One region of the Duganella sp. CY15W genome, then DNA from elsewhere that is predicted to be linked to it. Evidence: riboswitches for the same ligand, from Rfam matches in the RefSeq annotation. Region 1 holds a riboswitch; the other holds the start of a gene.

Region 1 (14,929 bases):
TCCGGCCAGGTGACTGGAATCATTTCGCTGGTGGCGTTCAGCTTCATGGTGCACGAACCCAGCGGGATCATGGTGCGGTCCAGCGCCAGGTCCTTGTCGGCCAGCGAGCGCAGGTAGCGCAGCATCTCGGTTTCCGAGTGGTAGCGGTTGAATACCGGGTGGCTCAGGTACGCGGAAGTACGGGCCAGCGCATCCGGGAACGAACGCTCGACAGCAGCTTCCACGGTGTCGAAGTCCGGGCCGTGGGCAGGGCCGCCGACCGGGTGCGAGAACACGGTCCACAGCAGCGCGATGTCTTCGCGGGTGGTGGTTTCGTCCAGCGATACGCCGACGTGGGTGGCGTCGATCACGCGCAGGTTGACGCCATGCGAGTGGGCCGATGCGTGCAGCTGTTCGGCGTTTTTCACCGACACGGTCAGGGTATCGAACCAGCTGTCGTTGGTGATGGTATAGCCCAGGGTCTTCAGGTTCGACGCCAGCACGCCGGTCAGGCGGTGCACGCGCTTGGCGATCTGCTGCAGGCCTTTCGGGCCGTGGTAGACGGCATACATCGACGCCATCACTGCCAGCAGTACCTGTGCGGTGCAGATATTGGAGGTGGCTTTTTCGCGGCGGATGTGCTGCTCGCGGGTTTGCAGGGCCAGGCGGTAAGCCTTGTTGCCTTGCGCGTCGATGGTCACGCCTACCAGGCGGCCTGGCATCGAGCGTTTGAATTCGTCGCGGGTCGCCATGTAGCCGGCGTGCGGGCCGCCAAAGCCCAGCGGTACGCCGAAGCGTTGCGAGTTACCGACCACCACGTCCGCACCCCATTCGCCCGGTGGCGTCAGCATGGTCAGCGCCAGCAGGTCGGCGGCGGCAACCACCATCGCGCCCTTGGCCTTGATGGCTTCCACGTCGGCCTTGTAGTCGCGCACATTGCCGTTCACACCTGGATATTGCAGCAGCACGCCGAAGCAGTCGCCCACCGCAGCCAGTTCGGCCGGATGGAATACCTTGACGTCGATTTCCAGCGGCTTGGCGCGGGTCTGCACCACTTCCAGGGTCTGTGGCAGCACGTCGTCGGCAACGTAGAACACGTTCGATTTCGATTTGCTCACGCGCTGGATCAGCGTCATGGCTTCCGCAGCAGCGGTGCCTTCGTCCAGCATCGACGCGTTGGCGATGCCCATGCCGGTCAGGTCGGTGATGGTCTGCTGGAAGTTCAGGATGGCTTCCAGTCGGCCTTGCGAGATCTCTGGCTGGTACGGGGTGTACGCGGTGTACCAGGCCGGGTTTTCAAAAATGTTACGCAGGACGACGTTAGGCGTCAGCGTGTTGTAGTAGCCCTGGCCGATCAGCGACTTGAGCACCTTGTTTTTCGACGCGATTTTTTTCAGCTTGTTCAGCGCTTCGTTTTCCGGCATCGGCTGCGCGTAAGCGCCCAGCGGCAGGTCGGCCTTGTTGCGGATATTGGCAGGCACGATGGCGTCGATCAGGGCTGCGCGCGTGGCGTAGCCGAGTACCGACAGCATTTCCTGCTGTTCGGCGGCGTCAGGGCCGATGTGACGGGCGATGAAGGCGTCGCGCGCTTCGAGTTGGGTCAGGCTGGTGCGGGTCATGATTTGTCAGGGCTAACGAGAGAGGGGAAAACAAAAAAGGCCAGCGCAAGGCTGGCCTGGTGGCGTGGATTAGCCGCCGATGTTGTTGCCGTAGGCAGCTGCGTCCAGCAGGCCGTTGATCGCGGCAGCATCGGCTGGCTTGATCTTGAACAGCCAGTTGGCGTAAGCGTCTTCGTTGATCGATTCCGGTGCGTCGACCACGGCGTCGTTCACGGCCACGACTTCGCCTGCGATTGGCGCGTAGATGTCGCTGGCGGCTTTGACCGATTCCACGACAGCGGCGTCGTCGCCGGCGGCGTAGGTGGTGCCGACTTTTGGCAGCTCGACGAAGACGATATCGCCCAGTGCGTCCTGCGCGTACTCGGTGATGCCAACGGTGACAGTGCCGTCGGCTTCAGCGCGTACCCACTCGTGGGATTCGGTGTACTTCAGGTCTGCAGGAATGTTCATGTAAGGCTCCAAGGATCGAGAGGTGAAATATGTTGATTTATACGGCCAGGATTTTGCCGTTGCGTACGAACGGCAATTTAACCACAGACGCGGCCAGTTTCTTGTCGCGGATTTCGACGTGGACGGTGTCGCCGACGTTGACGCCATTCGGCACGCGCGCCAGCGCAATCGCCTGCTGCATGGTCGGGCTGAAGGTGCCGCTGGTGATTTCGCCGGTGGCGTCGGTGCCCGCCACCACCACTTTCTGGTGGGCGCGCAGCACGCCGCCTTTTTCGCGCAGGATCAGGCCCACGAACTGGGCGTTCTGGCCCATGGCTTGCAGGGCTGCCTTGCCGATGAAGTCGCGCTCGGAGACCAGGTCGATGGTCCATGCCAGGCCGGCGTCCAGCGGGTTCACGGTTTCGTCCATGTCCTGGCCGTACAGGTTCATGCCGGCTTCCAGGCGCAGCGTGTCGCGCGCGCCCAGGCCTGCCGGTTTGACGCCGGCGGCGACCAGCGCGTTCCACAGGTGCTCGGCCTGTTCAGCGGCGACGCCGATTTCGAAACCATCTTCACCGGTATAGCCGGTGCGGGCGATCATCGCTTCGCCGAAGGTGGCGCTCTGTGCGAAGGCCACGTTGAACGGCTTCATGTCCGCCGTGCCTTCTTTCGATTCAGGGATCACTTGCCATACCTTGGCGCGGGCGTTAGGGCCTTGCACGGCGATCAGCGCCATGGCATTGTCGCCGTCGCGGCGCTGGGTGATGGTCAGGCCGCTGCCGGTGGCCTGGTTATGCGCCTGCATCCAGGCCACGTCTTTTTCTGCGGTGCCGGCGTTGACCACCAGGCGGAACCAGCTCTCGTTGATGAAGTAGACGATCAGGTCATCGATCACGAAGCCTTGTGGGTTCAGCATGCAGGAGTAGAGCGCCTTGCCCGATACCTGCAGCTTGTCGACGTTGTTGGCCAGCAGGCCGCGCAGGAAGGTGCGCACATTGTCGCCCTTGATGTCGACCACGCACATATGGGCCACGTCGAACATGCCGACGTCGGTACGCACGGCGTTGTGCTCTTCGATTTGGGAACCGTAGTTGACTGGCATATCCCAGCCGCCGAAATCGACCATGCGGGCGCCGGCAGCGCGGTGTGCGTTATTGAGGGGAGTAGCTTTGAGCGTCATGGTACGGTCCAAACGAAAAGGGGTTAACAGGGAATGACGATGATTCCATCATGTTGCAACCCCTCTGTCCTTGGTACCTGAGAGATAGCGGAACGGGGGATGTCCTCGTTTTCCGCACGCCCCTTCGGTGGATTGCTGCTGCAATCTCTCTCCAGAGTTTGAGCCACGTTTTTTATGGCCCCTTGACCGGTCCTTTTGCCTGAGAGTTTTTGGGTAGTGCCCCTTCGGCGGCAACGCTGGTTTGCCCTCTCCCGATCAAGACTCGAGAATATATGCCAGAAGGGCATGAAAGTCAATCTTGGCGCCTTGCGCACGAATGAAGCGGGGAAAACGGTAAAAACGACAATTTGCTAGAATTAATCACACTAATTGAGAGCCCACCGATGAGCCAAGACCAAACTACTTACGAGGGACATGCGTGGTTCACGTTGTCCGGTGATGTGAACAGCGACATGGTGCGCCGCGTGTTTGACGCGGTTGCCGACATGAGCGAAGACCGTATCACGACCGCCCATATCCTGATCCAGTCCAACGGCGGCTATGTCAGCGATGGCATCTGCCTGTACAACTACCTGAGCAAGCTGCCGATCAAGATCGTCACCTACAACGCCGGCGCCGTGGCGTCGATTGCCGTGATCCTGTTCCTGGCCGGGGCCGAGCGCTATGCCAGCGACACCGCGCGCTTCATGGTGCACAAGTCGCATGCCAGCGCGCCGCATGGCGCCCGTCCTGACGCGCTGCGCATTATCGTGGAAGGCCTGCAGGCCGACGATGCGCGCACCGAGCAAATCCTGCGCAGCCATGTTCAGCTCAGTGATGAGCACTGGCGCGTGCATGAGTATTCGGACCTGCACCTGACGGCGGCGGAAGCGCTCAAGGTCGATCTGGTGAATGGGGTGGAGGACTTTGTGCCGCCAGCCGGCCAACGCATCACCAATATCTGAAAACAAATGCGGCGCCACCAGGCGCCGCATGCACCGCCGAATGTCTACTTAGCGGTTGCCGGCCTTGTTGCCGTCATTTTTGTGGCTTTGACGGCCAGCTTCCACATGCTGCTCATGGGTGCCGCCCTGGGTGCCGGTACGCGAGCCGCTGGACGAACCGGCGTTGCCCGATTGCTTGTTGCTGCCCTGGTTGGAGCCTTGCTTGCTGCCGCTGCCACTATTGCTGTTGCTGTTGCCTTTTTGATTCGCGTTCATTTTGATTCCTTTACGAAAGTTAAAGAACGCCAGAAACGATTTAACGTTTCTGGTGACGCCATGATGCGTTTTCAGCAGCAGTCCAGCTATCGGAATACCCCCTGGTGGCGTGTAGGAGCATGGCTTGTCGGCCGGCGTTGCGGGAACTCGGCAAAATACACCAAAAATTGCACATACTTGGTTTTCATCCATTGCTTTATGGAAATGCAATGTGAGAATGTGAGGGTACGCCTGACCTGACTCCGCAAGGCCGCCATGACTGCAACGCCGACAACCGCCGCACCGCTGACCACGCCCAAGACGGTGTCGCCGCGGCATGCCTTGCTGGAGGAGTTGATCGGCATCGCCGTCAAGCATGCGGGCGACCAGTACCTGGACCTGGCCAACAAGCTGGCCGGCGCGCTGATCGACGCCACGGACGGCGACGCGCGGCTGATACAGCAGCGCCTCCGCGCCGGTAATCAGCTACGCAACCGCAACTATGCGTTCCTGCATCTGGCCACCACTGCGCTGGAAAAAGCGTTGCGGCGCGAGATCGCCGAGCTGGCGCCAGGCGTCAAAGGCAAGGCGCGCGCCGCCGCCGGGCCACTGTCGCTGGTGTCGCTGGAAGAGATGGATAGCAAGGTGGCCATGAGCGGCGTCAGCAAGCCATTTGAAGCGCTGTATGCGGATGCGCTGCAGACGCTCAACGTGCGGCTGGCGTTTCTGCTGGACCGCGAGATCCTGCGCGTCAACCAGAACCCGTTCCGGCCGGAGGTATTCCTCACCGCCTTGCAGCAGGCGTGGAGCGAGTTCGATACGGAAGAGGAGGCGGCCGGGTTGCTGCAGCCGCTGCTCAAGCCCGGCATGTTTATCGAGATCGGCCCGATGCTGGCGGCGCTGAGCCTGGCCTTGCAGACCAAGGGCGTGCTGCCGGGACCGGTGGAGGGCTACCAGCGCCGCAAATCGGATGGCGCGGCATCGCCTGCCGCCAGGTCGCGCACCAATCAGGCGGCGCTGGCGCAGCAGTTGCGCCAGTTCTTTGCTGCCAGTGATGTGGCGGGATCGGCGGCCGGGCAGATTGTCGACGGCATCGCCAGCGGCATGCTGCAGGGTGCGGACTTGACGATCCCGGATTTGCCCGCGTCCGCGCTGACCGCGGACAGCCACTGGAAGCCGAATGCGGTAACTCGCGCAACCGCTGTGACGCCAGCCGGCGCCTGGGCGCAGGGACCGGCGCAGGGCTTCCATACTGGCGCGGCGACCAATGAAGAGGTTCAGCGGCAGTCGCAGATCGGCGCCAGGCAGCCTTTGTTGTCCTATCTGGCGGACCTGCAAAAAGCGGCGCCGGCGCCAGGCCCGGGCAATGTGTTCTACCTGCCCAGTCTGAAGCAAAGCATGCCGCAGGGGAGCTTGTCGCGCACCGACGAGAGCACCATTGATCTGCTGTCGGCCGTGTTTGATACCGTGTTCCGCGACCAGAGCATTTCGCCGGAAATCCGCGAGCTCATACGCTTCCTCCAGGTCCCTGTGTTGAAGGCAGCGCTGGTGGACAAGAACTTCTTCTTCCAGGAAGCGCATCCGGCCCGCCGCCTGCTGGAGCTGTTGTCGCGCATGGGCTGGGAGCAGCGCAAAGGCCCGGATGATCCGCTGTTCCAGGCCATGCAGCGCAGTGTTGACCGCGTGGGCCGCGATTACGACCACGAACTGTCGGTGTTCACCGAAGCCGTCAACGAGCTGGAAGCGCAGATTCAGGCCGAAGAAAAGGCCGCTGCCGCCGCGATAGCCGCGCCCATCGCGGCCGCGCTCAAGCAGGAAAAAATGGCGGAGTCGAACAAGCTGGCCAAAAACGCGGTGGCGCTGCGGATCGGTACGGGCGAAGTGATCGCCGTGGTGGAAGCCTTCCTCGAGCAGCGCTGGAGCGCCGTGCTGACCATCGCCTACAGCATTGAGGACGACAAGCCGGGCGCCGTCAACAACGCCACCCGCACCATGGATGACCTGATCTGGAGCGTGCGTCCCAAGATCAAGCCGGAGGAACGCAAGCAGCTCATCGCCAAATTGCCCGGCCTGCTCGCGACGCTTAATAAATGGCTGGATGTGATCAAGTGGCAGGATGCCGACCGGTTGCAGTTCTTTGCCGAACTGGCCGAGTGTCACGCGTCCATCGTTCGGGCGCCGCTGGAGCTCTCGCCCGAACGCCAGGTGGAGATTGCCATGCAGGTCGCGCGGCAGGCGGCCGAGCGCCGGCTGGCACTGCAGGCCAAGGCGGAAGCGGAAGTGCAGGCACTTAGCGAACAGGCGCCCGACCCCGGCGCTGAAGACGCCATCGTCGAAGTCGATGGCCTGGTACGCGGCATGTGGCTGGAATTCGCGCAGGACGATGGCAGTCAGCGCAAGGTCAAACTGGCGTGGATCAGTCCACGCCGAACGCTGTACATCTTCTCGACCGCCGCGCGGCAGGAGGCGTTCTCCATGTCCGGCGACGAGCTGGCCAGGCGCTTTGGCGAAGGCCGCGCGCAGGTGCTGCGTGCGGACGGCGTGGTGGCGGTGGCGCTGTCCCAGGCGCTGTCGCGCGGCGCCGGCAACGATCCGGACATGGCCGCCGTCGGCTAAGCCGCGGATTGAGCCGCGTCTAGCGCACCGTCAGCAGTGCGCCACCCATCCCGATAAACACCAGTGCGCCGCTGCGGCCGGCCAGGCGGCGGCGCTTGGCGCTGCTGGCGATATTGCGCTTCAACCAGGATGCGCAGTTCACGTAGAAGAAGTGCGACAGCAGCGTGCAGGCAGTGAAGGTGGCGGTCAGCAGCAGGAAGCGCAGCGGATCGATGTGGTCCGGCGGCATAAACTGCGGGAAGATCGCGGTGAAGAACAGGATCGCTTTGGGATTGCTGACCGCCACCAGCAGCCCGGCGCGGAAGGTGCTCAGGCGGCTTTCCTCCGCCGCTGGCTGCAGCGCCTGCGCTGCGCTCTGCTGGCCGGCGCTGCGCCACAGGCGGATGCCCAGATACACCAGATACGCGGCGCCGGCCAGCTTGAGCAGCCCGAACGCCAGCGCGGACGCCTTCAGCACCAATCCCAGTCCCGTCACCGCCGTCGTCGCAACGATGAACACGCCCAGCGCATTGCCGGCCGAGCTGTAAAACGCACGCCGCGCACCCTGGCTCGACGCGGTGGAGATCGCCATTAGCACGCCTGGACCAGGACTAAAAGCGGCAGCCATTGAAACGGACAGGAATAGCAGCCAGGTCGAAAAGCTCATCTTGTACTCCAGAAAGTAAAGACTCAGTATGGTTTTAAACCAGTCAACGATAAATACTTTAATATTTACAATATCTTTAACTGGTAATTCATAATCATGGACAGGCTGCGTAGCATGGAGGTGTTTGTCGGCGTCGTGGAAGCGGGCAGTTTTACGGCGGCGGCCAGGGCGTTTGAGATGTCGGTGGTCATGGTGGGCAAGCATATTGCCGACCTGGAGCAGCGCCTCGGCGCGCGGCTGCTGAACCGCACCACGCGCCGTCAGAGCCTGACCGAAATCGGCGAGCAGTATTGCGAGCAATGCCGCCAGATACTGGCCCACGTGCAGAGTGCGGAATCGGGCGCACTGGCGATGCGCAGCAGTGCGCGCGGCAACTTGCGTATCAGTGCGCCCGTGGCGTTTGGCAGCGCCTTGCTGGCGCCGCTGTTGCCGGCCTATATGGCGGCGCATCCAGAGGTCAGCGTGGACCTGGATCTCAGCGAGCGCATTTCCGATCTGGTGGAGGAGGGGCTGGATGCCGCCATCCGCATCGGCCGGCTCGATGACTCGACATTGACCGCGCGCCCGCTCAAGCCATATGGCATGGTGATCTGCGGCGCGCCAGCCTACCTGGCACGGTGCGGCACGCCGGCCACGCCTGCCGATCTGGCGCAGCACCAGTGTCTGGACTTTCTGCATTGGCGCCGTGTGGTGCGCTGGCGCCTGGGACAGCCGGATGGCGCGCTGCCATCGCCGCAGCCGAGCCGCTTCCGCTCGAATAACGGCCAGGCGGTCAAGCAGATGGCCCTGAATGGCTTTGGTCTGGCGATGCTGCCCGAAATCGTCGTGGCTGAAGAAATCGCCCAGGGCCGGCTGGTGCCGCTGCTGTGCGACTACATGCCTCCGCTGCGGCCCTTGCATCTGATTTATCCGCGCGGTCGGCAGACCACGCCCAAGCTCAGCACCTTTGTCGATTTCGTGGTGGAGAACTTCGGCCTGGCGTGATCACGGCGTACCGTTGGCGCCGTGCTGGACGTAGCCAGGGCGTTCCATCAGGCGCTGCGACCAGGCCTGCAGCGCGGGCAGCGCCGGCCGCGCGACAGGGGTGGACAGCCAGCGATTGAGCGATAGTCCGAGGACGATATCGGCCAGCGTAAAGGCGTCGCCGCACACGTAGGCGCCGGTAGCGGCAAGCTGCTGATCCAGCAGGGCCATCAGCCGGTTCCAGGTGTTGGTGCTGCTGGCGATCATGGCCGGATCCTGGTGCTCGGCGCTGCCGCGAATTAACGCCATGAAGGGATAGCGCCAGGCGTTGTTCAGTTCCGTGGCTTGCCAGTCCATCCATTTCTCCACTTGGGCGCGCGCCATGGGCTCAACCGGCAGCAGGTCCGTGCGGCCGTGCTTGCCCGCCAGGTAGCGGCAAATGGTGTTGGATTCCCATAGTGCCTGGCCGTTATCGATAACGACCGGCACCAGGCCGTTGGGATTCAGGCCCAGGAATTCCGGCGTGCCGGTCGGCTGGAAGCCGCCGCCGTACTGTTCCAGTTGGTAGGCCTGGCCGGTTTCAGCGCAAGTCCACAGCACCTTGCGCACATTGATTGAGGTCGATTTTCCAAGTAGGGTCAGCATGCGGGCAGTATGCCACGGCTTGGCCGATCAGGTCGCATTGCCCTCAGGTAATGCTTCGCTATAATGCTTGCGTATGTGGTCTAATAGATGGTGCGGTGCAAAATAAGGAGCAGTATGTATTTTTGGTGGCATTGGTTAAGTGTAATAGGTAGTCTTGCGGTGACCGGCCCGATCGGCGTCGCCATCGTGGTCTGGCTGCTGGCTGGCAAGTCCTGGCGCCTGACCGCCATCTGGGCGCTGCTGTTTGGTACCGGCATGGCGCTGGTCGTCATTACCAAAATGGCCTTTATCGGTTGGGGTGTCGGGGTTGCGTCGGTTGAGTTTGCCGGCTTTAGCGGTCATGCGATGCGCGCTGCCGCAGTCTTTCCGGTGGCCGGCTATCTGGTGACCCGGTCCTCGCCAGTGTGGGCACGCCAGCTGGGTACATTGGCGGGCGTGCTGCTTGCCGTCCTGATCGCCATTTCGCGCGTGTATGTGCAAGCGCACTCGACATCCGAGTCCGTCACGGGTTGCCTGCTTGGCCTGCTGGTGGCTGCAGTCTTCATCTGGTATGCCAGCACCGAGCACCACATGGCCTTGAGCCGCGTGCTGGTGGTGCTGTGTATTCCCGTGCTGCTGGTGGCGCCGACCGTTGAGCCGATTCCGGCCGAACAATGGATCACGCAGGCCGCATTGTATCTGTCCGGCCGCGACCAGCCCTTCACCCGGCAGATGTGGCACAACCCGCAGCAACAGCTGACGCAGCAGCACTGAGGGCCGTGCAACGTTGCACGCTTTCCGGCCTGATATGATGCGCAAAATGGTATTATTGTGAAATTTTACAGCCCACACACCAGATAACAACGTGCGTCTTTCTTCCATCAAATTGTCGGGATTTAAGTCTTTCGTTGATCCCACCAATTTTCAGGTGCCGGGTCAGCTGGTTGGCGTCGTAGGTCCCAACGGTTGCGGCAAATCGAACATTATCGATGCCGTGCGCTGGGTGCTGGGCGAATCAAAAGCGTCGGAGCTGCGTGGCGAATCCATGCAGGACGTGATCTTCAACGGCTCGACCAACCGCAAGCCGGCTGGCCGCGCATCGGTGGAGCTGGTGTTCGATAACCATGCGGGCAAGGCAGCGGGCCAGTGGGGCCAGTACGCCGAGATCGCCGTCAAGCGCACGCTGACGCGCGATGGCACCTCCACCTACTACATCAACGGCCAGCCGGTGCGGCGCCGTGATATCCAGGACATCTTCCTTGGCACCGGCCTGGGGCCGCGCGCTTACGCGATTATCGGCCAGGGCATGATTTCGCGGATTATCGAATCGCGTCCTGAAGAACTGCGCGTATTCCTGGAGGAGGCGGCCGGCGTTTCGAAGTACAAGGAACGCCGCCGCGAAACAGAAAACCGTCTGCACGACACGCGCGAGAATCTGCTGCGCGTGGAAGACATCCTGCGCGAGCTGAATGCCAACCTGGAAAAACTGGAAGGCCAGGCCGCCGTCGCCACCAAATTCCATCAGCTGCAGGCAGACCAGGAAGAGAAGCAAAAGCTGCTTTGGCTGCTGCGCAAGGTCGAGGCGGAGAACGAGCAAAAGAAGTATTTCCGCGAAGTCGAGCAGGCGCAGAACGATCTGGAAGAACAAACCGCCAAGCTGCGCAACGTCGAGCTGTCGCTGGAGCAGATGCGCCAGTCGCACTTTGCCGCCGGCGACCGTCTGCACACGGCGCAGGGTGCGCTGTACCAGACCAACGCCGAAATCGGCAGCCTGGAAGCGCAGATCAAATTCGTGGTGGAGTCGCGTAGCCGTTTGCAAGCGCAGTTGGCCGCACTGACCGCGCAGCGCGATCAATGGGAACGCCAGGCCAATGAATACGGCGAGCAGATTGCCGAAGCCGAGTTCTCGCTCGAAGAGCTGAGCGCGAAGGTCGAAGAGTCGGCCGTGATGGCCGAACAAAAGGCCGAATCGCTGCCGATGCTGGAACAGGCCTGGAAGGAAGCGCAGACCAGAAGCACCGAGTCGCGTGCCCGCATCATGCAGGCGCAGCAGCAGCTGGAGCTGGAGTCGGCCCATCAGCGCAACGCCAACAACATCCTGAATGGCCTGGCCGTGCGCCGCGAGCGCCTGATGCAGGAAAAGAGCGGCTTGAGCATGCCTGATAGCGCGCACCTGTCCAACCTGCGCTTGCAGCTGGAAGAAAAGCAGCAGTCGCTGGAAGAACAGAGCTTCATGCTGGAAGAGGCGCTCGAGCAGCAGCCCCGCCTGGAGCAGGAGCGCCAGGAAGCGCAGCAGCAGGTCAATAGCGAAACCGCCGCGAACGCGCAACTGGAAGCGCGCCTGAATGCACTGCGCCAGCTGCAGGAACGCGTGCAGACGCAAGGCAAGGTTACGCCGTGGCTGCAAAAGCATGAGCTGGAGTCGCTGCCGCGTTTGTGGCAGAAACTGAATATCGAAGCGGGTTGGGAACAGGCGCTGGAGTCGGTGCTGCGCGAGCGTACCTCTGCGCTGCAAATGTCGAACATCGAATGGGCCAAGGCCTTCTTCAGCGACGCGCCGCCAGCCAAACTGGCGTTGTATGCACCGTCTACCGCGGTGCCGCCAAATCCGGTGGAAGTGGCGGGCCTGAAGCCGTTCCTGAACCTGCTGAAGTTGAACGATCCGGGACTGCGCGGTTTGCTGCAGGACTGGCTGCACAACGTCTACACGGCGGACGATGCGGCGGAAGCGTTTGCCGACCGCACCAAACTGCCGGCTGGCGCTTGCATCATCACGCGCCAGGGGCACGTCATCACGCCGGGCAGTGTGCGCTTCTATGCGGCCGACTCGGAACAGGATGGCATGCTGGGCCGCCAGCAGGAAATCGACAACATCACCAAGCAGCTGCGCGCGCAGCAGATGCTGGCCGACGAGGCGCGCGCGCGTTCGGTGCGCGCGGAAGCTGCGCTCAGTGAGCTGACCCGCCGTCTGACGGAGTACCGCGCCAAGCTGCAAAGCCTGCAATCGTCGGTGCATACGCTGCAAATCGACGTGGTGAAACTGACCGAGATCGAGGCGCGCTTTAACCAGCGCAGCACGCAGATCGAAACCGACCTGGCCGAGATCACCGCGCAGGAAGAGGAGCAAACCCAGGTCAAGCTGGAGTCCGAGGAGAAGTTCGAACAGCTGGACATGGAACTCGGCAACCTGCAAGGTACGCACGAAGATGGCCAGACCGTGTTCATGGAAAAAGAGCAGCGCCTGGCCGATGCCCGCCAGGCCTTGCGCGATCTGGAACGCGCGGCGCAGGAAGTGCAGTTCGCTGAAAAGACCCAGCGCAGCAAGATCGAGGAATTCCGCCGCAATATCGCCACCGCCACCGCGCAGGTGGCGCAGGTGACGGAAAGCCTGGAAGCCGGCCGCACGGAGCTGGAGAGCCTGGAGCAGGGCACGGCCAACGAAGGCTTGCAGGAATTGCTGGACCGTCGCACCAGCCAGGAAAAAGCGCTGTCGGACGCGCGCCACGAGCTCGATCAGATCGCGCAGCAGCTGCGCATGTTCGAGGAAGGCCGTTTGTCGACCGAACGCGCACTGCAACCGCAGCGCGACAAGATCATGGAGATGCAGCTCAAGGAGCAGGCCGCGCGCCTGAACCAGGAACAGTTTGCCGCCCAGCTGGCCGAAGTGCAGGCCGACGAAGCGGCGCTGTCCGAGAAGCTGCATCCGGACATGAAGGCCTCGTATCTGCAGGGCGAGGTGACGCGCCTGACCAATGCGATTTCGCTGCTGGGCGCCGTCAATCTGGCGGCGCTGGACGAACTGGCGACTGCTTCCGAGCGCAAGAACTTCCTCGATTCGCAGAACGCGGACTTGCAGGAAGCGATCGCCACGCTGGAAGACGCCATCACCAGGATCGACAAGGAAACGCGCGATCTGCTGCAGGACACGTTCGACCGCGTCAACGGCCACTTCTCCGAACTGTTCCCGATCCTGTTCGGTGGCGGCCAGGCCAAGCTGATGATGACGGGCGACGAAATCCTGGACTCCGGCGTGCAGGTGATGGCGCAACCGCCGGGCAAAAAGAACGCCACCATCCACCTGCTGTCCGGCGGGGAGAAAGCGCTGACCGCGACGGCGCTGGTGTTCTCCATGTTCCGCCTGAACCCGGCGCCGTTCTGCCTGCTCGACGAGGTCGATGCGCCGCTGGACGACGCCAATACCGAACGATTCTGCCGTATGGTCAAGCGCATGTCCGACCAGACCCAATTCCTCTTCATCTCGCACAACAAGATTGCGATGGAGATGGCCAATCAACTCATCGGTGTGACGATGCAAGAGCAGGGTGTATCGCGCATCGTGGCGGTGGATATGGAATCCGCCGCAAACTTCGCTACCGAGGCACAAGCAGCATGAACGATCTTCAACTCAGCTTAATCGCAGCCGCCGGCGTGTTTGTCGCCGGCGTCTTCACGTACAACAAAATCCAGGAATACAAGGCCAAGAAGAGTGTCGAACGGGCCTTTTCCACCGACCATGACGATGTGCTCATGCGCAGCGGCGACGAACCGGTCGCCCGCCAGGAGCCCAGCTTTTCTCTCGATGGCAGCGCGCCCGGCCTGGCTGGCGGCGAGGCCAGTGCTGCTGCGTCGGCACTGAGCGCCGTTGCAGCGGAGTTCAGCACCGACGACGAAGCCGGCAAGCCGGCCAGCGACGACCAGCTGGCTGCCCGCGCCAACGCTGCATCGGCCGCCGCGGCGGAACAGGCCACGGCGCTGGTTGATCCGCTCATCGACTGCCTGCTGCCGCTGGCGCTGGAAGCCCCGGCGCGCGGCGACAAACTGCTGCCCATACTGCAAACCCTGCGTATGGTCGGCAACAAGCCGGTGCACTACATCGGCATGGCCGTCAGCGGCGACTGGGAACCGATCGCGCATGGCGGCGTCTACACCCGGTTGCAGGGCGGCGTGCAGCTGGCCAGCCGCAGCACCGCGCTGAATGAACTGGAGTATTCGGAACTGGTCACGCGCCTGCGCGCCATGGCCGACGAAATCGGCGCCGAGCCGGAAATCCCTGACATGATTGAAGTGATGGCCGAAGCGCGCAATCTGCACCGCTTCGTCGCCGGTCATGACGCACAGCTGGGCGTCAACCTGCAATCGAATGGTGCGCCTTGGTCGGTCAACACGCTGATCGGCGCGCTGGAGAAGCAGGGCTTCGACGTGCGTCCTGATGGCCGCTTCGTGATGCCGGATGGCGAGGGTGGCTTCCTGTTCTCGCTGTCCACCAACGTGACGCCGGCCGAGGAAACCACTGCGCGCCTGACGCTGCTGCTGGACGTGCCTTGCGTGGCGCCTGCGCGCGACGGCTTTGGCGCCATGGTGGCCTGCGCCAGGGCGCTGGTAGCGCGCCTGGACGCCACCATTGTCGATGACTACAACCAGCCGCTGTCCGATGCCGCGCTGACGGAAATCGCCAGCCAGGTGCAGGACTTCTACGATGAAATGAATGACGCCGACATTGCTGCCGGCTCCACCCGCGCATTGCGTCTGTTCAGCTAAGGTAAGGCAATGAAGGAAGTAGACTTCAAAACGCGCATCGAACAACTCAGCGCGGAGCTGAACCGCCATTTGCACGCCTATCACGTGCTGGATGCGCCAACCATTCCCGATGCGGAATACGACAAGCTGTTCATCGAACTGCAAAAGCTGGAAGAGC
Region 2 (14,929 bases), on a different contig from region 1:
CGCATCGGACGGGACGCGCCGGCCAGCTTGAAGAAGGACATGGTCTGCTGCAGCTGTTCGGCCTGGCCGCTCATCTCTTCGGCGGTGGCCGCCAGCTCTTCGGAGCTCGAGGCATTCTGCTGCGTGGTCTGGCTCAGCTGCGTGACCGCTGCATTGATCTGGCCCACACCGGCCGACTGCTCTTCCGACGCAGCGGTAATCTCCTGCACCAGATTCGAGGTGCGGCGGATATTCGGCACCATCTCACCGAGCAGGTTGCCGGCTTTCTCCGCCAGTTCGACACTGCTCGACGCCACCTGCTCGATCTCCTGCGCCGCCACCTGGCTGCGCTCCGCCAGCTTGCGCACTTCGGCTGCCACCACGGCAAAGCCCTTGCCATGTTCGCCCGCGCGTGCCGCCTCAATCGCCGCGTTCAGCGCCAGCAGGTTGGTCTGGTAAGCGATATCGTCGATGATGCTGATTTTCTTGGCGATCTGCTGCATCGCCGCCACCGTCGATTTGACCGCCTCGCCGCCCTCCGCCGCTTCCAGCGCAGCCTTGCTGGCAATGCCGTCAGTGACCTTGGCGTTCTCGGTATTCTGCGAAATCGAGGCTGTCATCTGCTCGACCGAAGCACTGGTTTCCTCCGTGCCCGCAGCCTGCTCGCTGGCCGCCTGCGACAGCGACTGCGCGGTCGCGCTAACCTCTTCCGATGCCGACGCCAGCGCCTCGGCGCCATTGTTCACATCCTGCACCACCGCCGACAGTTTTTCGATCATGCCGCTCATGGCCGCCAGCAGGCTGGTGGTGTCGCCTGGCTTGAGCTGCACATCCGCCGTCAAGTCGCCATCCGCTACCTGGCGCACGATGTCGGCCGCATATGAAGGATCACCGCCCAGCTGCTTCATGATGCCATTCAGGATAAACAGGCCAATCACCACCAGCAGCGCCAACGCCACGCCGGAAGACAAATACATATTCTTCAGTGCCGTTGCCGATGCCGCATCAGCGCCCGCCACATCGCTCTCGCCATACTGGACATTCAAGGTCACCAGCTTATTGAGGCTATCTTCGGCATCGTGAAACGCGGTGCGGTTTTCCTTGAGCGTGTTATGCAGGGTCACGAACAGCTCCTTGCGCTTGGCCAGATCCGCATGCACGATCTGGCTGGCGGTGTCGGTAATGACGGCATCACGCTGCTTCCAGTTTTCCCATTGCTTGACGAAGGTCTTCCATACCGCAGCCTCCTCGGTTTCCTGCGGCAGCGCGTCGTAGGTCTTCCATGCCTTGTCGACCGCCGCCCAGCTTTCCTGCTTGCGCTGGACTTCGTGGGTAATGCTGTCCACCTCTTCCGGATACAGTGACATCGCATCGATGGCGCGGCTGGAGGAGCGCAGCGCAGTCTGTGCCTCGCTGATGGTTTGCAGCGCCTGCACCGACGGCATGCGGTTCTTGCCGATCTGGTTCAGCATCTCGCCCTGGGTTTTCATCCCGGCAAAGGCAATCAGCACCACGACCACCAGTGCCACTATCGCTACCGCCAGCAATATCAAAATCTTGGTCCTGACCTGCAATGTTGAAAGCATCACGTCCCCCAGCTTGGTTGTGGTTATTCGTCCCCTGCCAGCGCACGCAGTCTGCGCCTGTCCTGCCGTATCCAGCCGACCAGATCTTCCGCTGGCATCGGCTTCGCCAGCAGGTAGCCTTGCGCCATGTCGCATCCGAGGTCGCGCAGCAGCTTCCAGTCTTCGACCGTCTCGACACCTTCCGCCACCGTGGCCACGCCCAGGCTTTGCCCCAGATCCAGTGCGCTCTTGAGCACCATGTGGCGGTTGGGCCACTGCGCCGCGCCGTTGACGAAGGCGCGGTCGATCTTCAGTTCCGTGAACGGGCAGCGCGCGAATTGCTGCATGGACGAATAGCCGATGCCAAAATCGTCCATGGCCAGGCCAAAGCCCATCAGGCGCAAGCGGCCCATATTCGTCAGCGCCTGTGACAGCTGGCGCATCACGCTGGTTTCGGTGACTTCCCACACCAGCGATGCGGGCTTGACGCCGGATGCGGAAATCTGCGCAATCAGGCGGTCGATAAAACTGCGGTCGGCCAGGTTGTCGGCGGACAGGTTGACCGACACCGTAAGCGGCGGCAAGCCGTGGCTTTGCCAGTCCAGTATGCGCTCCAGTACCTGCTGCACCATGTCGATCGTGAAGTCCGCCATCAGGGGATGGCCTTCCAGCGTATCGATGAAGTGCGCCGGAGCCAGCAGGCCGCGCTCCGGATGGTTCCAGCGCACCAGCGCTTCCACACCTTTCAGGTGGCCGGTCTGCATGGCGACCTTGGGTTGGAAGTACGGCACAAACTCCTTGCGCGTCAGCGCCTGCGCCAGCTCCTCCAGCGAAGCCTGCGGCAGTTGCGGCGCCGCCAGCGGGGCGCAGTCGCTGCCACGGTCACCGGCCTTGCACAGGAGTTGCGTCAGCGAGTCCAGTTGCACCGGCTTGAGCAGGGTGCCCAGCAAGCCCATGGAAGTATCCTCGCACGCCATGTTCTCGATGATCTCCAGCAGGCGCGGATCACGCGCGCTGACGACGATCAGGTTTTCCGTCAGGCGGCGTTCACGCAGCTGGCAGGTCAGCTCGATGCCGTCCATGCCCGGCATCTCCAGATCGGTCAGCACCAGATACAACGGGCTTGGTTGGCGCTCCAGCACCTGCATGGCCTCGTTGCCGTCACCCGCTTCCAGTATCTCGCCGAAGTTCAGCTGGCGCAGCAAGCCCACCAGATAACCGCGTTGCACCACGCTGTCCTCGACGACCAGCACGCGGCGGCCGGCCCACGAGGGCGCGTCAGCAACGGTGATGTCGGTGAGCGGTGGCGTGTTCATGTTCAGTACTGCAGCTGTTGCAGGATTTCGCGGTAGATCGCACTCAGTGGCACCGACTTCTCGACACCGCCGCGCTTCACCGCTTCCTTCGGCATGCCGTACACCACACAGCTGGCTTCATCCTGCGCCACCGTGCGCGCGCCAGCCTTGAGCATTTCCAGCATGCCGGCCGCACCGTCGTCCCCCATGCCGGTCATGATGACGCCCAGTGCATTGGCGCCTGCCGCGCGCGCGGTGGAGCGAAACAGCACATCCACCGACGGCCGATGGCGGTTGACCAGCGGGCCGTCCACCACCTCGACAAAATACTGCGCCCCGGTGCGGCGCAGCAGCATGTGCTTGCCACCCGGCGCGATCAGCACCTGACCCTGCAGGACCCGGTCGTTATTGGCAGCCTCTTTGACGCGCACTTCGCACACGCTGTCCAGCCGCGCCGCAAAAGCCGCCGTGAATTTTTCCGGCATGTGCTGCACCACCACGATGCCGGGTGAGACGCGCGGCAGTGAGGTCAGCACTTCTTCCAGCGCCTGCGTACCCCCCGTCGATGTGCCGATCGCCACCACGCGCTCCGTGGTCGCCGTCATCGGCCGTACTTCCATCGGCGGCAGGACCGCATCCGCATTCAGCTTGGCCGTCACGGGTGGCGGCGCCGGGCGGTTGGCCAGCTTGCCCACATGGGCGCCCGCGGCAGCGCGCACGGCAGACACCAGTTCATCCGCACTATCGTGCAGGAACTGCTTCAGGTCCAGCCGCGGCTTGGTGATGATCGCAACTGCGCCTGCCGTCAGCGCCTCCACCGACGTCTGCGCGCCCTTCTCGGTCAAGGTCGAGCAGATCACCACTGGTGTCGGATGCTCGGTCATCAGTTTGCGCAGGAAGGTGATGCCGTCCATCTTCGGCATTTCAACGTCAAGCACGATGACGTCCGGCCACTGCACCTTCATGCGCTCCATGGCGAGCAAAGGGTTGGCCACCGCATGGGTAACGGTAATGCCCGCCGCCGCGTTCAGCAGGCCGCTCAGCACCTGCCGCACCACGGCGGAATCATCGACGATCATGACCTTGATATCACTCATTCCTGTGTCCTTGCTCCCGTACCGCCCCATCCCGGTTCTGGCGGAACCTGCCGGCTCAACACCTCGCCACTACGGATGGTGAAGATTAATTGACGATGCCCTTCGCCGAACAGGCTTTCGGACACCACGTGTATGCCATGCTTTTGCAGCATCTCGCGCGCAAAGTCGCCGTTCTGCATGCCGATATCGCGTACCTTCTCATTGCGCGGAAACATGGCGCCGCCGCCGAAGATCTTGCCCTGGCACTGAATCAGCGGCACCCCATGCTGCGTCATACCGTCCACCAGCAACTGCATCGCATCCGCGCCATACATGCCCGGCTTGTCGGCTGGCCGGTCCTGCCTGCGCCGTCCATGGCCCGGCAGCAGGAAGTGCGACATCGCGCCAATGCGGCGCCCCGGATGCCACAACGTGATCGACACGCAAGAGCCCAGCAGCGTACGCACGCGGTACTGCGCATCGCCGACGAAATAATCGCCGGGCATCAGGAAGATATCGATGAGTTTAGGCTCCGTCATGGCTTGCGATAAATCGAAGGCGCCACTGCGATCAGCGTATCGTTGATGTCGTTCAGCGTTTCCGAATGGCCGATCAGGAAATAGCCGCCGGGACGCAATTGCGCCAGCAGCCGCGCCACCACCTGGCGTTTGGTCTCCAGGCTGAAATAGATCATCACGTTGCGCAGGAAGATCACGTCAAACGTCCCCAGTTTGGGCAGCGGTGCATTCAGGTTCAGGTGCTGGAACTGCACGCGCTGCCGCAGCGAACGGTCGATCAGCATGGTGCCGGCTTCACTGCCCTGTCCCTTGAGGCAGAAACGCTTCAGGTAAGCCGGCGGCATCTGCGATGCGCGCTCCATGGGATAGTGGCCGCTGCGCGCGCGCTGCAGCACGCGTGTGCTGATGTCGGTGCCCAGCACTTCCCAGCCGCCGTCCTCGCCAAAGACATCGGCCAGCACCATGGCAATGCTGTAGGGTTCTTCACCGCTGGAACTGGCCGCGCTCCACACGCGCAGCGCGCGGTTCTTGTCGCGCGCTTCCAGCGCCAGATCGCGCAGCAATGCAAAGTGCTTGGGCTCCCGGAAGAAGTAAGTCTCGTTGGTGGTCAGCAGGTCCACCGCCACTTGCAGCTCGGCCGGCTGCGCGCGGCTTTCCAGCAGCTTGAGATAGTCGCCATAGCTGTCGAGCTGATAGTGCGCCAGGCGCTTGGCCAGACGGCCGCTGACCAGCGCCTGCTTGCCATTGGCCATGGTGATGCCCGCAGCATCGTAAATGAAACGCTGGAACTGGACGAACTCGCGGTCGGTGATCATCGCCACGGCCATAAGATCCCACCCATCACGCCACGGCGGCAGCGGTGCCGCGCGCCATGTCAACAATCTCCTCGCTCGACAGCACGCGCTCGATATCGAGCAGGATCACAAAGCGGCCGTTGTACTTGCCCATGCCGGCGATGAAATCGGGGCGGATGCGCGTGCCGAACGACGGCGCCGGCTCGATATCGGCGGCAGCGATTTCCACCACGGCGTTGACCGCGTCCACCAGCATGCCCAGCACCTGCTTGCTGTCGCTCTCCCCGCCTTCGGTTTCAACGATGACGATGCAGCTGCGTTTGCCGATGGTGCTTTGCGCGCGGCCGAAGCGCGCCGACAAATCCATCACCGGCACCACCGCACCGCGCAGGTTGATGACGCCGCGCACGCAATCCGGCATCATGGGCACCGTGGCCAGGCTGCCGTATTCGATGATCTCCTTGATGTGCAGGATGCCGACCGCGTACTGTTCCTCGCCCAGCATAAAGGTCAGGAACTGGCTGGGCAGCGCGGCGCCGCTCTGCAGGGCCACAATCGCGCTGCTGCCGTAGGTGACCACATTGGCGGTATCGATAGTGCTCATGCTGCTCCTCTCTTACGCTGCCAGCGCGACAGCGCCCTTGCCGCCGACGGTATGCATCAGTGCCGCCACGTCCAGTATCAGGGCGACCTCGCCGCTGCCCAGGATGGTGGAGCCGCTGATGCACTTCACTTCACTGAACATCGGACTCAGTGGTTTGATCACGGTCTGGAATTCGCCCAGCAGCGTATCGACCACCAGGCCCGCACGGTGATTGCCGAACTTGAGCACCACGATGCTCTCGCGCCGCGTGCCGGCGCCGCCGATGCGGAACAGCTCACGCAGGCGCACCAGCGGCAGCACCTGGCCGCGCAAATTGGTGTAGTCCTGTCCCGGCTCGGTGGCGTACTCGATGCACTCTTCGATCATGTCGAGCGGGATCACAAACACCGACGATCCCACCTGCACCAGGAAGCCGTCGATGATGGCCAGCGTCAGCGGCAACCGCACCGTCACCGTCGTGCCCTGGCCCTCCTTGCTGCCGACGTCCACGCTGCCGCGCAGCGCCTGGATATTCCGCTTGACCACATCCATGCCGACGCCACGGCCGGACAGGTTGGTGATCTTTTCCGCCGTCGAGAAGCCGGCTTCGAAAATCAGGTTGTAGATTTCGCTGTCGGTGAGTTTGCGTTCCGGGTCGATCAGGCCACGCTCGATGGCCTTGGCCAGTATCTTCTCCTTGCGCAGGCCGCCGCCATCGTCGCTGACTTCAATCACGATGCTGCCCGATTCATGGAACGCGTTCAGCTTGATCATGCCCTTGGCCGACTTGCCGGCCGCCACCCGCACTTCGGCCGGCTCAATGCCATGGTCCATGGCGTTGCGCACCAGGTGCATCAGCGGATCGCCAATTTTTTCCACCACGGTCTTGTCCAGCTCCGAATCCTCGCCATCGACAATCAGGCCGATGTCCTTGCCCAGTTCCCGCGCTACGTCGTGCACCACGCGCTGGAAGCGGTTGAAGGTGGCGCCGATCTTCACCATGCGCAGCTCCAGCGCCGCATCGCGCACGTCTTCCACCAGTCCCGTCAGCGTGGAGGTGCACTCCAGCAGCTCGGTGTTCTGGATATGCTGGCCGATCATGTTGGCGCGCGCGCCAGCGATAATCAGTTCGCCCACCAGGTCGATCAGGCGATCCAGCTTGTCCGAATCGACGCGGATGGAGCGGCTTTCCTGCGCCTTCTGCTCGCTGACCTGCTTCTGCTTGGCCAGCGCCGCCTCCACCACCACCGGCGGCACATTGCCCGCGCCAACCAGGATGCTGCCCAGCTGCTGGGCCGGCGCGTCTTCCTGCTTGCCGGACTGCTGATTCAGCGCCTCTTCCAGTTCATGCGCGGTGACGCTGCCGCAGCGGACCAGGATTTCGCCCAGCCTTACCTTCTGCTCCGGCAGCGCGCGGATCAGGTTCACATACTCGGACACCTTGCTGTGCGGCGGGATGATGCGGATTTCGCAGTCATCCTGCACAAACTCGAACACGCCGGCAATCTCCTCGCGGTCGGCGCTGCTGTCAAAGGCAATTTCGAAACCGAGATAGCACAGCTCCGCATCCATCTCATCGGCCGGCGGCAGGGCATCCGGCAAGGTCGCAATCCCCACCACGCGCCCCAGCTTGCCCAGGTAGCGCAGGAAGGCGATGGGGTCCATGCCGTTCTGCAGCACGCCGCGGCCGAAGCGCAGCGAGATATGCCAGTAGTCGCTATCTCCACGCTCCTGGTCGATGCGTTCCACGCCAGGCTCCGCGTGCACTGCCAGCGCGGCGGGAACCGCTTGCGGCGCCGCCTCGCCATCCATATGGCGATGCAGCTGCTCCTTGAGCATCTCGCCTTCCGGCGCAGTGTCCGGGTCCTGGTCTACGCGGCCCGCCGCCAGGCCGTCCATCATGGCCGACAGGTAGTCGCAACATGACAGCAGCAGCACCACCATTTCATCGTTGAGCGTCACACTGCCGTCGCGCACCTTGTCCAGCAGGCTCTCCACCACGTGGGTGAAGGCGACGATGTGATCGAGACTGAACAGGCCCGCCGACCCTTTGATGGTATGGGCGGCCCGGAAGATGGCGTTGATTGCCTCGCTCTGGTCGCCCGCCAGGTCGACATTGAGCAGCGCGTTCTCCATCTCCTCCAGCAGCTCGCGGCTTTCAGCGATAAAGGTCTGTAGTGCGTCGTCCAGATTCATGGCTATTCCTTATGCGTGTATCAGCACGGCGTCGCCAAAGAAGGCGACCAGGTCCAGCATCTCGAAGATTTCTACGACGGCGGGGCTATGCTGCACCAGGTGCAGCGTGCGCTGGTCGGCGGCAGCGGCCTGCTTGGCCAGCATCAGCACTTGCAAGCCTGCCGTGTCCAGCTCCGTCACGCCGGACAAATCGATTTCCAGTATCCGCGTCTTGCGCAGCGCGTCCAGCACCAGCACTTTCAGATCGGCGGCGCGATAGATCGTCAGTTCGCCGTCCAGGGCAATACGGTTGACTTCATCGGCCATCGCAGCCTCCGCAAAATTATGGCAGTACCAGCTTGGCGACGGCGCCCAGTAGCACGTCCGGTTTGAATGGTTTGACGACCCAGGCCTTGGCGCCTGCGGCCTTGCCTTCTTCCTTCTTGCTCTCTTGCGATTCGGTAGTCAGCATGATGACTGGCGTGAATTTGTAGTTGGGCAGCTGCTTGAATTGTTTAACGAAGGTGATGCCGTCCATATTCGGCATGTTCACGTCGCACACCACCAGATGAATTTTCTGTCCGGTGCATTTGGACAGCGCATCGACGCCATCGCGTCCTTCAATCACCTCGTATCCCGCGCCCTTGAGCGCAATGCCCACTACCTGGCGCAAAGAGGCCGAATCATCGACCACCATGATGGTTTTTGCCATATCTTCTCTACCTTCAGAAAAAAGTGATTTCGTCGGCCGCAGCGGCGGTAGGCGCCGCGTGCTTGATGCCGCTGTGTACCGCGTGCTCTTCGGCCATCGCGTAGGTCTTCTGCAGTTCGCTCAGCAGACGGTCCGGGTCCGGCGCTTCCAGCACCCCGTTCGTCTCATAGCGCTCGTGATACTCGCGCAGCAGTCCTGGCAAGTTCTCCATGTTGTGGCGCACGTGGGTCATCACCTGGCTCACGCGGTCCTGGAATTGCAGCTGCACCAGCGCCTCGCCCACCTCACCCTGGATGCCGATGCTCTCCTGCTTGAGCAGGTCGGAGGACTGTACCAGCGAGTCGGTCATCTGGCGGAACTCGGACAGCACGGCGTCGATCATGCCTTCCGCCGACTGCATGGACTTGTCTTCCGCTTCGCTCGATTGCTCGGCGGCCTGGCTGGCCGCCAGGATCGCGGTACTGATCAGATTCACGCGGTTGGAAATTTCCTTGCCCGTCTCCGCCGAGCGCATCGACAGCTGGCGCACCTCCTGTGCCACCACCGCGAAGCCACGGCCGGCCGGACCGGCGCGCGCCGCCTCGATGGCCGCGTTGAGCGCCAGCAGATTGGTTTGCGCGGCGATGCTGGCCACGCCTTCCGCCATGCCGCGCAGCTCGCGCGTAAAGCGTTCCAGGTCGCGGATCTGCGCCAGCATGGCGTGCTTGGATGACATGGCGGATTTCATCGAGGTTACCACCGAGCCCAGACGCTGTTCGCTGTGCGCAAACACCTCGGTCATGGAGTGGTCGCCCTTGCTGTCGGCACTGGAGACATGCACCGCGCTGTCAAGCTTGTCGACGATGCTGGAGAAGCGCGACGCCAGATCGGAGATCGCTTCCTCCATCTGCGCGCGCGAGTTTTCAATATGGCGGCACCAGACGGGCAGCACCGCGTCGGCAAAGCGGTCGCGCCCATCCAGGTAATCATCGATCATGGCGTTGTCGCCGGTGGCGCTGGCGGGGCTGAAACCCGTATCGCGCGTGAGCCACGCTGCAGCGCCCAGCAGCAGCGCTGCCCAGATCAGGGTGTACCAGCCCCAGGCGCTCCAGCCTGCGGCGACGGTTCCCAACGCACCCGCTGCGGCAAAGCCGAACGGCACTATCACTTTGCTACTGATCCCGGTTTGATTCTTCACTGGACGCCACCCCACTGTTGTTCCGGGCGCCGCTGGGGCAGCGCCTCCGGTAGTCCCACTGTAGCGCAGAATGCCGTGCCCGCGCCATCATGTAGTCATGAATGCGAAGCCTGTTGCACCAATACAACCGATGATAGTTACGCGAGCAATGGCCGCGCCGCGCCGCGCAATACAGGCCGCTGCGGCGCAGCATCGCCGAGCTTGAAAATGCTCACCGCTTCCGCCAGTTTGGCCGCCTGCACCTGCATGGCGTCGGCCGCTGCGGCGGCCTCTTCCACCAATGCCGCGTTCTGCTGCGTGACCTGATCCATTTGCGTGATCGCCAGGTTGATCTGCTCGATGCCATGGGTCTGCTCGACGCTGGCATTGCTGATCTCGCCCATGATGGCGGTAACGCGGCCGATGCTGTTCACCACTTCTTCCATGGTACTCCCAGCCTGGCCAACCAGGCGCGTGCCTGCTTCCACCTTGCCGACCGAGTCGTCGATGAGGGTCTTGATCTCTTTTGCCGCACTGGCCGAGCGCTGCGCCAGGTTGCGCACCTCGGACGCCACCACCGCAAAGCCGCGCCCCTGTTCGCCGGCACGCGCCGCTTCCACGGCGGCATTCAAGGCAAGAATATTGGTCTGGAAAGCGATGCCATCGATGACGCCAATGATGTCGACAATTTTCTTGGACGAGGCATCGATCGACGCCATGGTCTGCACCACGTCCGAGACTACCGCGCCGCCGCGCTGCGCCACTTCAGCAGCGTTGGACGCCAGCTGGTTGGCCTGGCGCGCGTTGTCGGCATTCTGCTTGACGGTACTGGTCAGCTCCTCCATCGAGGACGCGGTTTCCTCGAGCGAGCTGGCTTGCTGTTCCGTGCGCGACGACAGGTCCAGATTGCCGGCCGCGATTTGCGACGACGCGGTTGCAATGCTGTCCGTGCCGTTGCGGACATCGCCGACGATACGCACCAGGCTGCCCGACATGCGGTTCAACGCATGCAGCAGCTTGCCCGGCTCGTCCTTGCTGTAGTCGCTGGCGGAACGGTTGCTGCGATCAACCAGATCGCCTTCTGCAACCGACTCGGCCAGCGCCACGGCTTCGTTGATCGGCCGCGTGATGCCCGCCGTCAGCCACCATGAAAACACCACGCCAAACGCCACCACCAGCACGGCCAGCAAGAGCAGCAGGTTGCGGCTGTCCGTGGCGACCTGGTCGATGCGCGTGGCCGCTTCGTCAATCGACTTGCGCTGCTGGTCGAGAATTTTCTGCAGCATGGTTTCGTAGGTTTTGGCGGCAGGCAGATAGGTTTGCTCGAGCAGGCGCGAGGCGCCGTCGGCGTCACCGGCCGCCTTGGCCTTCATGACGCCGTCACGCGAACTCACATACAGCTTGCGGGTTTCTACCAGCTCTTCCATGAGCCGCTTGTCCTCGCCGCTGGTGAGCTCTTCGATTTTCTTGATCAGGCCTTGGGCGTAGGCCGTGGAATTCTTGGCCTCCTCGGCAAAGAAGGTGGCCAGCGCCGGGTCGGCGCTCTTGGCCACAGCGGTGGTGCGGCGGATACCGGCAAATACAATCCGGTACCAGTCCGAAATGAGACGCTCCTTGGCCAGCGGCGTTTCCATCATCGCGCGTGTCGCGGTCGCCACCCCTTGCAGGCGATAGATGCCGAGGCCGGTGTTGAGGATGAGTATGGCGAGCACAACGGCAAAGCCAAACGACAGGCGCCTGCCAATGCTGAGATCAGTGATTTTCATGCCGGTCTCCAAGGGTCGAATTGTTCTTCAATAGTAACCCTAAAGTTCAGCGAAATTCATGCTTGGCGAAATTTGTTAAACTGCTTTAAGTTTAAAATATTTTTAAATTTCCATTCTAATCTGCAACAAATATTGAGCCAGGGACTGTGAAAACGTTTACACTTTCAAATTCATTTGTACGGCCATTTACATAGCGGAATTTAAAATACAACATTGTCCGTCCGGCCATTCGCACTCCTAAACCACTGAGTATGAGCAACGCATTCCTAGAACACCGCGCTAAATATCGCGAAGCCGTGTCACGCCGCTATGGCGTCACGCCCGAACTGTACGACGAAGCCTCGCGCCTGCTGGCGCCGCTGGCCACGCCTTTCAGCATGCGCAAGGGCGAGCACCTGCAGCGCATCGGCACGCCTGCCCAGTATGTGCACTGGCTGCACAGCGGTGTGGCGCGTACCGGCTTCATTACCGAGGCGGGCAACGAAGTGACGCTGCACTTCCAGACCGACGGCGAACCGGTGGCCGCGCACGACGATTTGCTGCGTTCGCGCGAATCGCATCCGGCGCTGAATTTTGTGGTGGCGGAAACCGCCATCCATGGCTATCGCCTGGACTGGTCGCAAGTGAGCGCGCTGTATCAGGCCAACAGCCATCTGCGCGACTACTACCTGGCGGCAGCACAGTGCAGCATCATGGACCAGAGCCGCCGCCTGTACCTGAACGCCTCGCCGGCGCAGGGCCGCCTGAATGCGTTCCGCCGCGAGTATCCGGGCCTGGAGCAGCGCATCTCGCAAAAGGTGGTGGCATCCTTCCTTGGCATCACGCCGCAGTACATGTCGCAGTTGCTGCGCATCGACGGTAGCAAATAAATAAAAGACGCCCGAGATTCAGTTCAGAGGCGTCTTTTTCTTGTGCGGCAAGCCAGCTTAGTGTTGGCTCTCCACCACACCGGCAATCAGGTCGGCGGTGGCCGCGCACAGCGTCCAGCCCAGGTGGCCGTGACCGGTGTTGTAAAACACATTAGGCCGCTTGCCCCTTCCCACACGCGGCATCATGTCCGGCATCATCGGCCGCAAGCCAGCCCATGGCACCGCCTGGCGCGTGCTCACGCCCGGGAAGCACTGCTGCACCCAATCGACCAGCGGCTGGATGCGGTCCGCGCGGATATCGCGGTTGATGCCATTGAACTCCGCCGTACCGGCAACGCGAAAACGGTCCGCTCCCAGGCGGCTGGTCACCAGCTTGGTCTCATCGTCCAGCAGGCTGACCGTCGGCGCAGCGGCGCGGCTGGCGTCATCCTGCAGCTGCACCGTGATCGAATAGCCCTTCACCGGATAAACGTTAACCCTGTCGCCCAGCTGCGCCGCCAGCGCGCGGCTGCCGACGCCACCGCACACCACCACGCCATCGAAGCACTGGCGGTCCTCGCGGCCATCCTGATCGACGCGCACCGTGGCCACGCGGCCGTCGGTTTCCACGCTGCCGATTTCCGCGCCCCATACAAAGCGCACACCGCGCCGCTCGGCCGCTGCGGCCAGGCCGTTGGTGTACTTGTGGATGTCGCCGGTGGCATCGCTCTCGGTGTAGTAACCGCCGTAGTAGCTGCCTTGCAGCGCCGGCTCGATGGCGCGCATCTCATCGGGTGTGACCGCGCGGCGCGGCAAACCGCCCGCCGCCAGCAGCCCGGACACGCGGCCGGCGTGCTCGAAGCCCGCCTGATTACGGTAGATGTGCAGGATGCCTTGCTGTTTCAGGTCGAACTCCACGCCCTCCTCTTCCGCCCAGTCGAACAGATGGCGGCGCGCGGCGATCGCCAGCTTCGCGGTGGCGATGGTGTTGTCTTCGTAGTGGGGAATGCTGGCGATGAACTCCGCAAACCAGGACAGCTTGTGCCAGGTCGGGCGAGGATTGAGCAGCAGCGGCGCATCGCTGCGCAGCATCCACTTCAGGCCTTTGGCGATGGTGGAAGGATGGGTCCAGACTTCGGCATTGGAGGCGGACAGCTGGCCGCCGTTGGCAAACGACGTCTCCATCGCCGGGTAGCGGTGGCGTTCAAACACGGTGACGGCAAAGCCGCGCCGCGCCAGGGCGTAAGCGGTGGTCACGCCGGTGATGCCGCCGCCAAGGACGGCAATCGTGTGCAGTGCAGGTTGATTCATGAAGCAGGCTCCATCAACAGTCAGGGGTGGGAGTACCAAGCGCACCATGCGAGTGGTACGCCCCCTCTGTTTGGAACCTGAGAGATTCGCCGCGCCATAGCGTTAGCATGGCGCCGCTTGCTCCTGCGGTGCGCCGGCTGACGAAGCCGGCGGCTCTTCAGAGTACAGTGGTCTGGTCGGTCCTTTTGCCTGAGAGTTTCCGGGGCGGTTGCTCCTTCGGCGCCACCATCCATGGTGGTCTCTCCCGACCAGAATTCGGCACAGGGCCGACTTGGTCTTGCAGCTTACTGCTTGACGCTGGTGATCTTGTTTTGCGCGTCGACGAAAACCAGTTTCGGTTTGTAGTCGGCGATCTGCGCTTCGGTCATCGGCGCGTAGGTGCAGATGATGAGCAGGTCGCCCAGCTGCGCCTTGCGTGCCGCTGCGCCGTTCAGCGAGATTTCGCCGGTGCCGCGCAGGCCAGGAATCGCGTAGGTGGCGAAGCGTTCGCCGTTGTTCACGTTATACAGTTCGATTTTTTCGTTTGGCCAGATATCAGCCGCTTCCAGCAGGTCCAGGTCGATACCGCACGAACCTTCATAATTCAGATCCGCCTGCGTCACCGTCACACGGTGCAGCTTGGCGCGCAGCATAACTCGTTGCATAGACATTCGTTTCCCTCGGTAGTAATCGTTCAAGCTTTGCATCCTGCTCAGACAAAGCCAGCGACGCAAGGGCGGCATTGTACCATTTGCCGTCGCCCGTGCCGCATTCCCGCCCCGCTCGGCCCCGCTTTGTGGCATATTGTTTACTTGTAAACTGCTTCATCCATTTTCATGAAAATTTCCCGCTTGCTGACACTGTCCACCGCCGTGCTGGCGTTGCTGGTCCTCGGCATGCTGGGCCATATCACGCGAGAAGCGTGGCTGCATTACGACGACACCAGCGCCGGCCTGCAAGCGCTGCGCCTGACACAGCGCGCCATGATCGCGGCAGAAAAACTCTCGTTCGAACGCGGCCCCGTCAACGCGTTGCTGGGCGACAGGCAGCCCGCTGATCCCGCCCGGCGTGACCGCCTGACGCGTGCGCGCGCCGCCACCGACCTCGCGCTGATCCAACTCGAGCGCGAGCTGCAAAACGATTTCGGCACCCAGCATCCGGTCGAGATGGCG

Evidence for each region. A riboswitch is a leader RNA that binds a small molecule or an ion and turns the genes downstream of it on or off. The one in region 1 is predicted to bind glycine.
Region 2: it holds a riboswitch for glycine, as region 1 does, so the genes downstream of both, GTP58_RS11395 (D-amino acid dehydrogenase) here and gcvT (glycine cleavage system aminomethyltransferase GcvT) in region 1, are expected to answer to the same signal.

Annotation. Positions count from the first base shown of each region.
Region 1 covers NZ_WWCQ01000001.1:1,274,350-1,289,278, forward strand. Annotated here, with positions in the region: gene gcvP (aminomethyl-transferring glycine dehydrogenase) at 1-1,598, opposite strand, end outside; gene gcvH (glycine cleavage system protein GcvH) at 1,668-2,048, opposite strand; gene gcvT (glycine cleavage system aminomethyltransferase GcvT) at 2,086-3,207, opposite strand; glycine riboswitch at 3,262-3,372, opposite strand; glycine riboswitch at 3,385-3,471, opposite strand; gene GTP58_RS06050 (ATP-dependent Clp protease proteolytic subunit) at 3,591-4,151, shown strand; gene GTP58_RS06055 (hypothetical protein) at 4,200-4,406, opposite strand; gene GTP58_RS06060 (DUF1631 family protein) at 4,662-7,001, shown strand; gene GTP58_RS06065 (LysE family translocator) at 7,021-7,647, opposite strand; gene GTP58_RS06070 (LysR family transcriptional regulator) at 7,744-8,631, shown strand; gene GTP58_RS06075 (glutathione S-transferase family protein) at 8,632-9,255, opposite strand; gene GTP58_RS06080 (phosphatase PAP2 family protein) at 9,415-10,008, shown strand; gene smc (chromosome segregation protein SMC) at 10,100-13,627, shown strand; gene GTP58_RS06090 (cell division protein ZipA C-terminal FtsZ-binding domain-containing protein) at 13,624-14,772, shown strand; gene ligA (NAD-dependent DNA ligase LigA) at 14,782-14,929, shown strand, end outside.
Region 2 covers NZ_WWCQ01000002.1:393,317-408,245, forward strand. Annotated here, with positions in the region: gene GTP58_RS11335 (methyl-accepting chemotaxis protein) at 1-1,565, opposite strand, end outside; gene GTP58_RS11340 (EAL domain-containing protein) at 1,589-2,860, opposite strand; gene GTP58_RS11345 (chemotaxis response regulator protein-glutamate methylesterase) at 2,863-3,936, opposite strand; gene GTP58_RS11350 (chemotaxis protein CheD) at 3,933-4,454, opposite strand; gene GTP58_RS11355 (protein-glutamate O-methyltransferase CheR) at 4,451-5,260, opposite strand; gene GTP58_RS11360 (chemotaxis protein CheW) at 5,274-5,831, opposite strand; gene GTP58_RS11365 (chemotaxis protein CheA) at 5,844-8,006, opposite strand; gene GTP58_RS11370 (lipid asymmetry maintenance protein MlaB) at 8,016-8,312, opposite strand; gene GTP58_RS11375 (response regulator) at 8,329-8,697, opposite strand; gene GTP58_RS31725 (methyl-accepting chemotaxis protein) at 8,711-9,844, opposite strand; gene GTP58_RS11385 (methyl-accepting chemotaxis protein) at 10,012-11,619, opposite strand; gene GTP58_RS11390 (Crp/Fnr family transcriptional regulator) at 11,871-12,488, shown strand; gene GTP58_RS11395 (D-amino acid dehydrogenase) at 12,546-13,763, opposite strand; glycine riboswitch at 13,946-14,035, opposite strand; gene panD (aspartate 1-decarboxylase) at 14,063-14,422, opposite strand; gene GTP58_RS11405 (diguanylate cyclase) at 14,594-14,929, shown strand, end outside.